One region of the Gracilibacillus sp. HCP3S3_G5_2 genome, then DNA from elsewhere that is predicted to be linked to it. Evidence: riboswitches for the same ligand, from Rfam matches in the RefSeq annotation. Region 1 holds a riboswitch; the other holds the start of a gene.
What was found. A riboswitch is a leader RNA that binds a small molecule or an ion and turns the genes downstream of it on or off. The one in region 1 is predicted to bind thiamine pyrophosphate.
Positions count from the first base shown of each region.

Region 2: it holds a riboswitch for thiamine pyrophosphate, as region 1 does, so the genes downstream of both, ACTNEP_RS00270 (ABC transporter substrate-binding protein) here and thiW (energy coupling factor transporter S component ThiW) in region 1, are expected to answer to the same signal.

Region 1 covers NZ_JBQHXU010000004.1:84,080-89,646, reverse strand. The annotation lists gene ACTNEP_RS07540 (indolepyruvate ferredoxin oxidoreductase subunit alpha) at 1-176, shown strand, start outside; gene thiW (energy coupling factor transporter S component ThiW) at 407-907, opposite strand; TPP riboswitch at 1,060-1,174, opposite strand; gene ACTNEP_RS07530 (ring-cleaving dioxygenase) at 1,343-2,320, shown strand; gene ACTNEP_RS07525 (Cof-type HAD-IIB family hydrolase) at 2,412-3,278, shown strand; gene ACTNEP_RS07520 (L-rhamnose mutarotase) at 3,591-3,905, shown strand; gene ACTNEP_RS07515 (DeoR/GlpR family DNA-binding transcription regulator) at 3,983-4,753, shown strand; gene ACTNEP_RS07510 (sensor histidine kinase) at 4,906-5,567, shown strand, end outside.
Region 2 covers NZ_JBQHXU010000001.1:53,253-58,819, reverse strand. The annotation lists gene ACTNEP_RS00285 (FixH family protein) at 1-98, opposite strand, end outside; gene ACTNEP_RS00280 (metal ABC transporter solute-binding protein, Zn/Mn family) at 346-1,467, shown strand; gene wrbA (NAD(P)H:quinone oxidoreductase) at 1,607-2,206, shown strand; TPP riboswitch at 2,359-2,468, shown strand; gene ACTNEP_RS00270 (ABC transporter substrate-binding protein) at 2,552-3,526, shown strand; gene ACTNEP_RS00265 (thiamine-binding protein) at 3,540-3,833, shown strand; gene ACTNEP_RS00260 (ABC transporter permease) at 3,929-4,684, shown strand; gene ACTNEP_RS00255 (ABC transporter ATP-binding protein) at 4,684-5,427, shown strand; gene ACTNEP_RS00250 (TatD family hydrolase) at 5,420-5,567, shown strand, end outside.

The sequences.
Region 1 (5,567 bases):
CGGTAGACTGTATTGTCGAAGGACCTGACCAATTTTATATAGATCCGGATATTTGTATCGATTGTGGAGCATGCAAAGCAGTATGCCCAGTAGATGCAATTGAAGAGGAGTACGATCTCACTCCTGAACAGGAAGTATATTTAGAGAAAGCAGAAGCTTTTTTTGCAAATGATTAATCAAGAGGTTGAGACAAAAAAGAAACTGTTTCGTCTAGAAGCCGGACAATATGCTAATAGCGCGTAGGAAATATACATAGACTCCTGTGGGAAAGTGCAGTATATTTTCGAAGCGGGTATTCGCACCGTTAATGTTCGGAGTTTGCTGGATAAAAAACACTTTTGTCTCAACCTCTTTTTTTAAAAGTGAGAATGTTGAAATCACAAAAAGCATCATTAACTTGCCAACATTATTTACTTGAAATAGTTTTTTGCATCAAGGAAGTATGCTTTACTCTAGATAAAATCAAAAGACCAATAATAGAACCTGTTACACTACTAACAAGGAAGCTTGGTAAAAATGCCAAGACACCAGCAGAAGTTCCCATTAAAATTTTTGCAAATGGAACAGATAGTAAAGATCCAATTAGTCCGGTACCGATGATTTCACCGACACCTGCCATTGTTTTTCTTTTCGTCCACTGATACAGATAACCTGCAAATAACGCACCAATCATACCACCTGGAAATGCAAGTAATGTGCCAATTCCTAATAAATTCCGTAAGAGTCCGATAGTAAAAGCAATAATAACTGCTGGAACAGGACCAAGCGTAACAGCAGCCATTACATTAACGGCATGTTGAACGGGATATGCTTTAGCAACCCCGGTTGGAAACCATAAAAATTGTGATCCTAATGTACCGATAGCAATAAAAACTGCCATCATGGTTAATAATAAAGTTCGATTCATGCAAACGCCTCCCAGTTAAAATTGACCGCGTATTACCATGCTGAAAATAAAGTGAGACTTCCTTAAGTGGGCATTTTCCCCCTCCATTTAGTTGCGGACGCTTAGCACAACGAAAAATAAGCCGGATTCGAATCGAAGCCGGCTATACTATAGAAATAGTTTAGCTACTTCCCTCCGCTGGTACCAACCAGATCAGGTTCTCAGAGTTAAAAAGCTTCCCGTGCTTTTTTCTCAGCCTATAATGAATAGGCACCCCTAGTAGTGATAATACATATGTCCTTATTAATAAACTTAGTTTGTATGTCTATCAATAAAAAAGCTAATAGTACAAAAAATTGTAACAAAAACGTTGCAATTGTCAAGGAGCAATTGCTTTGAATTCAAGATAATAATGGATTATAATGGAATGAACAACCAAGTGCAAGGAGGCAACTTATGCAGCTCAAAGGAATTCATCATGTATCAGCTATTACAGCAAATGCACAGGAAAACTATTATTTCTATACAGATATATTAGGAATGCGTTTAGTAAAAAAATCAGTTAATCAGGATGATCCAACTATGTATCATTTGTTCTATGCAGATGAAATTGGACGACCTGGTACCGATTTAACCTTTTTTGAAATAGCCAATGCTGGCCACACTTATCCCGGCAATAATAGTATCTCTTATACATCTTTACGTGTCGCAAGTGACGAGGCGTTAACCTATTGGGAGAAACGCCTAGATCAATACGATATTGTCCATGACGGGATCGGAAAGCATTTTGGTCGAAAAGTATTACCCTTTCAAGACTTTGAAGGGCAACGGCTTGTGTTCATTTCAGATGAAAATAACCGTGGTGTAGCAGCGGGTATTCCATGGTCGAAAAGTCCGGTGCCAATGGATTATGGCATTACCGGTTTGGGGCCTGTACGCTTAACTGTTCCTGAACTAGCGCCAACCCAAAGAATCTTAACAGAAGTGCTAGGGTTCCGTTATGCTGGTTCATATTCTAATCCGGGAGGGCAAACGGATATGCAAGTGTTTGAAACAGGTGAAGGTGGGACAGGGGCTGAGATTCATATCGACATTCGACCGGAATTACAGAAAGAACGACCTGGAAGAGGTAGTGTTCATCATGTTGCTTTTCGTGTAACAGATTATCAAGAACTTGAAAAGTGGCATAAGCGAATTACCGAAGAGCGTCTACCTAATTCAGGACTTGTCGATCGTTATTACTTTCAATCGTTATACTTTCGTGAACCAAATGGCATTCTATTTGAATTGGCTACAGACGGACCAGGCTTCGACACAGATGAAAAAGTGGAGCATCTCGGAGAAACGATCGCCCTGCCACCCTTCTTAGAGGATAAACGAAGCGAAATCGAAGCGAAGCTCCAACCTATAAATACAGTTAAGAAGAATAGTTAAAGCCATAGCCCGCCTATCGATAAAAGTCGATGGTGGGCTTGATTAACGTATGCTATACTAGTAATCGTAGCTTTAAGGGAGGACTGTAACAATGACATTTTCACCAAAAGCAATTTGCTTAGACATGGATGGCACATTGCTGAATAACCACAATGATTTAACAGAAAATACACTCGATATCATTCAAAAGATAAGAAAAAAGGGAATTCGAGTATTTATTGTAACTGGCCGTTCTTTTAATGAAGTGTTTGATTCAGCGCCAGATGACTTGGAATTGGATGGCTTTGTAACAGCAAATGGAATGATTACCTATGTCGATGGGGAAAAGCTGTTAGAACATAGTTTATCTACAGAACTTGTGGACAAAGTAATTCAATCTGCCAGATCACATCAGGTTTATTATGAGGCACACCCCAATGATGGAGAGCGACTCTCATTACTAGAGGATCAAGGATATATAGAGGCGATGATTAGTGGTGAGAAGCCAGATGAAGTAGGGATCAATGAATGGCTGGAAAGAGAAGCTGCGATCAAGCACGATATAAAATGGCACGAAACATTGCCGGAGCAGAAGTATGCGAAAATATACTGTTTCGCAAAAGAACATAAAAAAATGCAAGCATGGATTGATTCTTTGGAACGTATCAAAAAAGAAAGTGATTTTACTACCTCTTCATCCTCTTATCATAATGTCGAAGTGATGGTAGCTGGTGTAAACAAAGCAACTGGCATTGAAGCATTGCTGAGGTATTATCAAATTAGTCCGAAGGATACAATGGCAATCGGGGACAGTAACAATGATATTCCAATGATGAAATATGTAGGCTTTCCAGTAGGGATGCTTAATGCCACGGATCAAATTAAAGGGTTGGTAAAGGACATAACCGAGTATACAAATGATGAAGAAGGTGTCTTCCACTATTTGGAGACTTACTATCGTGGTCTGACAGATAATTAAGTAAAGGAAGAAAAAAATTAAATTCCGAACAATTCTGATTTAGCGTTCGTTAACACATGCAGACGCCTCTAAGGCGGCTAGTAACGCTACACTTAATCACCGTGTCTACGGATAAGTATTTTGCCGTAGTGATGAAAGAGTTCAGACATGTTCGGATGTTCCTTTTTCTATTTATTCTTTTGACTAGCTTTTTTTCATTAGACGTCGAAAATATATTTTGTTTATGTTTGTTTAATTCTGTGTTAGAATATAAACAGACATAAGTAAAATAAAACAAAAATGAATGCGTTCTCAATGAGAGGGAGGATATCGATGGCACGGTATATATTTATGATGGAGTGCAAGGAAGGTTCGCAAGAGGAATATAAGAAAAGACATCAAGCAGTACATCCCGAATTATTGCAAGCATTAAAAGAAGTAGGCGTAAGCAATTATAGTATTTTTATGGATGGTACAAAGTTATATGCATACATGGAAGTAGATGATTATCATCGTGCAATGAAGGAACTAGAAACAAATCCCGCTAACCGTAAGTGGCAGGCATTTATGAGTGATATTTTGGCAATGGATGAAAAAGGCGATCCAAAAATGTATTTAATTGATCAAGAAGTCTTCCATCTTGACTAAACAGTTGAATTTTATGGTAGATTTCCCTATAGTCAGATAGTAGACAGTTTTCAAGAACGAGAAGGTAGGAGAAGCAGATGCTAGTTGCAGAAAGACATCAGCGAATCGTAGAAGTTGTCAATCAGAAGAAGAGTATTAGAGTTTCTGAGCTTGCGAACCTTTTTTCCGTGACGGATGAGACGATTCGCCGAGACTTAGAAAAGCTAGAAAAGGAAAAAAAATTAGCCCGTAGTCATGGAGGAGCAGTCAGTATCGCCTCGGCTCAGGATGGACCGGAAATTCCTTTTCAAGAACGAGAGGTAATGTATGTAGACGAGAAAAAAGAAATTGCTCAGGAAGCTGTCAAACATATTGTCGAAACCGATAAAATCTTGTTAGATGCCAGTACAACAGCTTGGTATGTTGCGAAGAATTTACCAAATATACCTGTTACGGTTTTGACTAATTCGGTGAATGTCGTGTTGGAATTAAGCAAAAAAAGTCAAGTTACGGTGATTTCGACTGGTGGTACACTGCTCGCAAGGTCTCTTTCTTATGTTGGACCGTTAGCAGAACGTTCACTTGATTTATATCATGTAAATAAAGCATTTTTGTCTTGTAAAGGACTTCATTTCCAACGAGGCATCAGTGAGTCGAATGAACAACAAGCACGTGTGAAGCAAAAGATGATAGAAATAGCGGACACCACTTATATATTGGCAGATCACCATAAGTTTCATTTGCAGGCATTTGCCCATGTTGCCCCGTTAACAAAAGTAGAACGAATAATGACTGACAGTAATGCTTCAGATCAAGATGTAGACAGTTTACAAGAAAATGGCTTAGAGGTTATAAAAGCACTTCGTTAATAACAGGATTAACGAAGTGCTTTTTCTATTTGATTAAGGGTAGATGTACATAATATAATGATTAAAGAACATAGGAAAATTGTCCCTGTCCACCGGTCCTGTTTCATAGTATAATGATTAAACAAAGTATTGTTTTTTGATGGAGTGGTTGTATGTGGAGCTATGTAAAGAGGTGGAATACGTTAAGAAATCAGTTATTAGTTGTGTATCTGCTTGTTATGTTCATTGTGTTACTTATTGTAAGCGCCATTACGTATGTTTTAGTCGAAGGTTTATTGCAAAGTAATGCAGAGGAGCAAATGAGGCAGACAGCAATTGAGTCATCTGGGAGATATGATTCATTGTTTGAACAATTAAATATGGTAACGAAACAAGTATTAACGAACGAAGAGCTCCAAGGAGTTTTATTACAGGAAGCTGAAGGAGAGATTACTTCCTTTAATGACAAACAGTCATTAATGAGTACAACTAATTTAATTCAGGCAAATACAGACGGTATTTATTCTATCGAAATATATAATAGAAATTTTCAGCGTATAATACCGATCGACTCCACCTTATTACATGACCGTATTGATTCTCGTTGGATTATTCGGGCAAATGAAGCTGGTGGGAGGTTAATATGGATTGGGGAAGACCCATTAGATCACAATTATTTCTTAGTCGGTCGGGAAATTAATTTAATGGATGCTAGTTTTCAATATGGGGGATACATTATAGCAAGGGTAAACCGAAACTATTTCCAGTTAAATTCCAATCAGCAGGAAAGTGAATCAAATGATTATTCTATTTTAGTCGATCAATGGAACAATCC
Region 2 (5,567 bases), on a different contig from region 1:
CCTTTTACTTCATCAGTAGCTTCATGTTCATGGTTCTCTGCATTACTACAACCGGCAAGGAAAATAAAAAAACTGATTAGCAGTATTAAATTTTTCATAAATACTTGTCCTCCATATTTTTATCTAATGTTAATATACGCTTACAATGATAAACAATCAATGAATAATATGTGACATTTAATGTTTTCTAGTCAGCGCAACTTTTATTAAATCAAAATAATTACTATTTACATTTGTATTTTAATAGTTTATAATACTATTAAATCGGACCCGTTACGATTTATTTTTTTCTGTCATCAATCGTAATGATTATGTTTTGATACATACAGGGGGGAGTAAGGAAGAATGAAAAAGATAGGAATTATTTTGTTCTTCGTCATGATTATGTTACTAGTAGGTTGTAATACCAGTGAAGGTTCCCAAACAACTGAAAGTAATGAAGGAACAAGTGAAGAAAAACTGAAAATTTATGCGACATTATTTCCATTAGCTTATTTTGCTGAAGAAATTGGTGGAGAGTATGTAGATGCCGAAATGATCATTCCACCTGGATCAGATGCACATAGTTTTGAACCCACATCAAAAATGATGGTTGATATAGCGGAAGCAGACATGTTTTTGTTTAATGGTATAGATATGGAAACATACGCAGGTACAATTAAAGACGCCTTAGATGGAGAAGATGTATTAATGCTTGAGGCTGCTGACGGAGTATCATTATTAGACCATGCACATGACCATGGAGATGAAGAGCATAGCCATGAAGAAGATCATGACCATGGAGTTGAAGAACATAGCCATGATGAAGATCATGACCATGGAGATGAAGAATATAGCCATGAAGAAGACCACGACCATGGAGATGAAGAGCATAGCCATGAAGAAGATCATAACCATGGAGATGAAAAACATAGCCATGATGGACATGATCATGCACACGGTGATAAAGATCCACACGTATGGCTAGATCCAGTTCGTTCGATTGATCTTGCAAGTAACATTAAAGATGCACTGATTGAATTAAAACCAGAGCAAGAAGAAGTTTTCCAAGAGAACTTTGAGGATCTTGAAGCTCGTTTAACTGAATTGGATGAGGTATTCCAAGAACGCTTAACCTCAACTGAGAATAATGAAATACTTGTGGCCCATGCTGCATATGGCTACTGGGAGGACAGATATGGTATCGAACAGATTGCGATATCTGGTATATCGCCTTCTCAAGAGCCGTCTCAAAAAGAATTGGAGCGAATTATTGATCATACGAAGAAATCAGGTATTAAATATCTAATGTTTGAGCAAAATATTGAACCAAATGTAGCGCAAGTAATTCAATCTGAAGCAAATGTAGAGTCACTTCAGTTTCATAATTTAGAAGTATTGACCGAGGAAGATATAGAAAATGAAGAAACGTATTTTACGTTGATGGAACGTAATCTAGAAGCACTGACAAAGGCTTTGGATTATTAAGATAAACATGGAGTGCATAATCACTCCGTGTTTTTTGTATACAGATATAACAGTAAAACATTAGGGAATAAATAAGGAATACATTTCAAAAAAGTGGGCAAAACAAAAATATTAAAGAATGAAAAGGAGTTTTATCAACATGATAAAATTAGCAGTGGTTTACTATAGTTCAACAGGAATAAATTATCAATTAGCAAATTGGGCAGCAGAAGCAGCAAAAGAAGCTGGAGCGGAAGTGAAAGTCGTGCGCGTTGCAGAGACAGCACCAAAAGAAGCGATTGCACAGAATACAGACTGGGAAAAACACATGGAAGAAACTAAAGATATCCCTGTTGCCACAACGGAAGATCTTGAATGGGCAGATGCAATTATTTTCAGTACTCCGACTCGATTTGGAAATGTAGCTTCCCAAATGAAACAATTCATTGATACACAAGGAGGTTTATGGGCAGCTGGTAAGACAGTAAACAAAGTTGTTAGTGCAATGACTTCAGCTTCTAATTCACATGGTGGACAGGAAGCAACGGTTTTAAGTCTTTATATATCCATGATGCACTGGGGTGCGATTATCGTCCCACCAGGATATTCTAATGATGTTATTTATCCGGCTGGAGGTAATCCATATGGAACAAGTGTTACACAAAGCCAAGAAGATGGTTCTATGGTAGAAGATGTACAAGCTGCCGTAAAACACCAAGCAAAACGTGTGGTGGACATAGCAAATAAAATACATGGTTAAGGAGAAGAAGCGAACCACTTGGTGAAGAGGTTCGTTTTTTTGTAGGAAAAGAAGAGTAAAAGTTACTCGCCAAGTGCTCTACACTTTTCTACTAGTGAGGTAAAACTTGAAGAAAAGCTGGAATTATGTCAAAGTATTATGTAGCAATAAAATAATGAATGTAGGGGGACCGGTGTTGCCGGTTGAGACTGTATCCGTAAGATGCTGACCCTTAGAACCTGATCTGGTTAGCACCAGCGTAGGGAACATATGAGATATTGGATATCTTTATGTTTGCGCCCTAGGCTAAATGTCTGGGCGTTTTCTTATATGTTCCCTAAGAGAAAGATAAAGAGGGGGATTATGATGAAAAAAGTTTTGCTTGTATTAATTAGCTTTTTTATTCTCACTGGGTGTGGGAATGAAGAAAATGCACAGGAAGAATTAGAGGAGGTTACATTAGTATTAGATTGGACGCCTAACACTAATCATACTGGGCTTTATGTTGCACAATCAAAAGGATATTTTGAAGATGAAGGATTAAATGTAGAAATAGTCATGCCAGGAGAAGCAGGAGCAGATCAGACCGTAGCTTCTGGTCAGGCAGAATTTGGCATTAGTTATCAAGAACAAGTAACAGAAGCACGTACGCAAGATATTCCACTTGTTTCAGTTGCAGCAATAATCCAGCACAATACATCTGGATTCGCCGCACCAGTGGAAAAAGAGATTACATCACCAGCTGATTTTTCCGGAAAAACGTATGGTGGATGGGGTGCTCCTGTTGAGTCAGCAGTTATCGATGCATTAATGAAACAAGAAGATGCCTCCGTAGAAGATGTTGAAATTGTCAATACAGGAAATACGGACTTTTTCACAGCAGTGGAACGTGATGTCGATTTTGCCTGGATTTACTATGGATGGACGGGTATTGAGGCAGAACTTCGTGGAACGGAAATTGATATGATTTACCTCACGGACTATTCGGAAAAATTAGATTACTATACGCCAGTTATTACAACAAATGAAACAATGATTGAAGAAAATCCGGAAACAATTGAACAATTTATGACTGCAGTAACTCGTGGTTATCACGATGCGATTGACAATCCAAGTGAAGCAGCAGACATTTTAACTGAAGCAGTACCGGATCTAGATGAAGAATTAGTTCATGCAAGCCAGGAATGGATTTCACCAAAATATCAAGAAGATGCTGACAGATGGGGTGAGCAATCAGCCGAAGTTTGGCGCAATTACGCAGAATTTATGTTTGAAAATAACTTATTAGAACGTGAACTCGATGTAGAAGCGGCATTTACTAACGAATTTTTACCAGAATAATGGAGGGATATGAATGGCCGAAGCATTAGTAAGTATACAAATCATTCCGAAAACACCAAATGGGGAGGATTCAATCCCTTTCGTTGATGAAGCGATTAAGATCATCGAACAAGCAGGTGTCAAATATCAAGTCAATCCATTGGAAACTACAATGGAAGGGAATCTAGGCGAATTATTAGCTGTTATTGAAAAAATGAACCAGCGTATGCACGAGTTACATTGTCCAAGTGTCATATCACAGGTGAAAATCTATTCACATAAAGATCATCAGGCATCGATGAATGAACTTACCAAAAAATATCGTTAAATGCAAAAGTGGTCAGCAAATTGAACAAGTGGCCAGTAAGCTACCAGAAGTGGCAGCAAACGATGAGAAGTGGCCATTAAATAGGAGCATGCCTCATGTTAAGAAAAGCGTTTTTACCAGTTATCGTGATCGTAAGTCTTTTACTTATATGGGAGGTTTCTAGTCGAATACTTAATATTCCAACTTGGATTCTTCCTGCACCTACAGTTATTATGCAAGAAGCGATCAACGGTTGGGATAATTATCAGCATCATATCGGGTCAACTGTTTTTCTGACTGTAAGTGGATTTGCCATCGGTATCAGTGTAGGGCTAATTATTGCAATAGTCCTTCATTTACTGCCCAAAATTCGAGAAGCGCTCTATCCATTACTTATTATGTCACAAAATATTCCAATTATTGTACTCGCACCACTGTTAGTTATTTGGTTTGGGTTTGGTGTTACACCGAAATTATTAATTATAACTCTTGTATGTTTTTTCCCAGTTGCTGTAGCTACAATCGATGGATTACGTCATACAAATCCCGAATTAGTTCATTATATGAAAATGGCGGGTGCTACGAAAAAGCAAATATTTACAAAGTTGGAACTGCCTCATGCAGTTCCCCAACTATTTTCTGGGCTAAAGATTTCAGCTACTTATAGTGTAATGGGGGCTGTTATTTCGGAATGGTTAGGTGCAAATCAAGGAATTGGTGTATATATGACATTAGCGTCTTCCTCTTTCCGAACTGACCGGGTTTTTGTTGCAATTTTATTTATTATGATTTTATGCCTGATATTTTTTGTAATTATTATAGCTACTGAAAAAATCATCTTAAAATGGCAACCGGGAAAGGAGGGCTCTTGATGAGTACGCTAGAACTGAAGAATATTACAATGAGCTTTGGTGAACAAACGATTCTGAATAATTTAGATCTGACAGTCAATGATGGTGAATTTGTCTCCTTACTTGGACCATCTGGCAGTGGGAAGAGTACTATTTTTCATCTGATTGGCGGCCTTTATCAAGCTGATCATGGCACGATTCGATTAGATAATGAAACGATAAACGGAAAAAAAGGTGCGATCAGCTATATGCCGCAAACACCATCCCTTTTCCCATGGCGCACAGTTTTCGAAAATGTCATTCTGGGTGTGGAATTATTTCAAAAGCCTGATAAACAAAAAGCACTTGAGATGCTGGAAAGAGCTGGCTTAAAGGACTACGTCAATTCTTATCCCCATGAATTATCTGGTGGGATGCGTCAGCGGGTAGCCTTTGTTCGCAGTCTATTAAGTCCGCAAACTTTCATCTGTTTAGATGAACCTTTTTCGGCATTAGACGAGTTTACAAGGTTAGAAATGCAAAAATGGCTATTATCAATTTGGGAGCAAGAACGACCGTCTGTTTTATTTGTTACCCATAATATTGAAGAAGCAATTTTTTTATCTGATCGAGTGCTTGTTTTAGGTTCCAAGCCTGCTAACGTAATCAAGGAATTTGCGATTGATTTCAATCGACCTAGAAAGGAAGCATTAACTTTAACACAAGTATTCCTAGAAAAAAAGAAGCAAATCTATCAGACATTACGAGGTGTTATAGATGATTGATGCACATATTCATTTGGATTGGTACAAGCCCAATGAGCAAAAAAAGATCATGGAAACATTAGAAGTTGATGGTATGATTGCGGTATCGAATGATTTAACAAGCTGCGAAAAAGTACGGCAGTTATCAAAGCAATACCCAA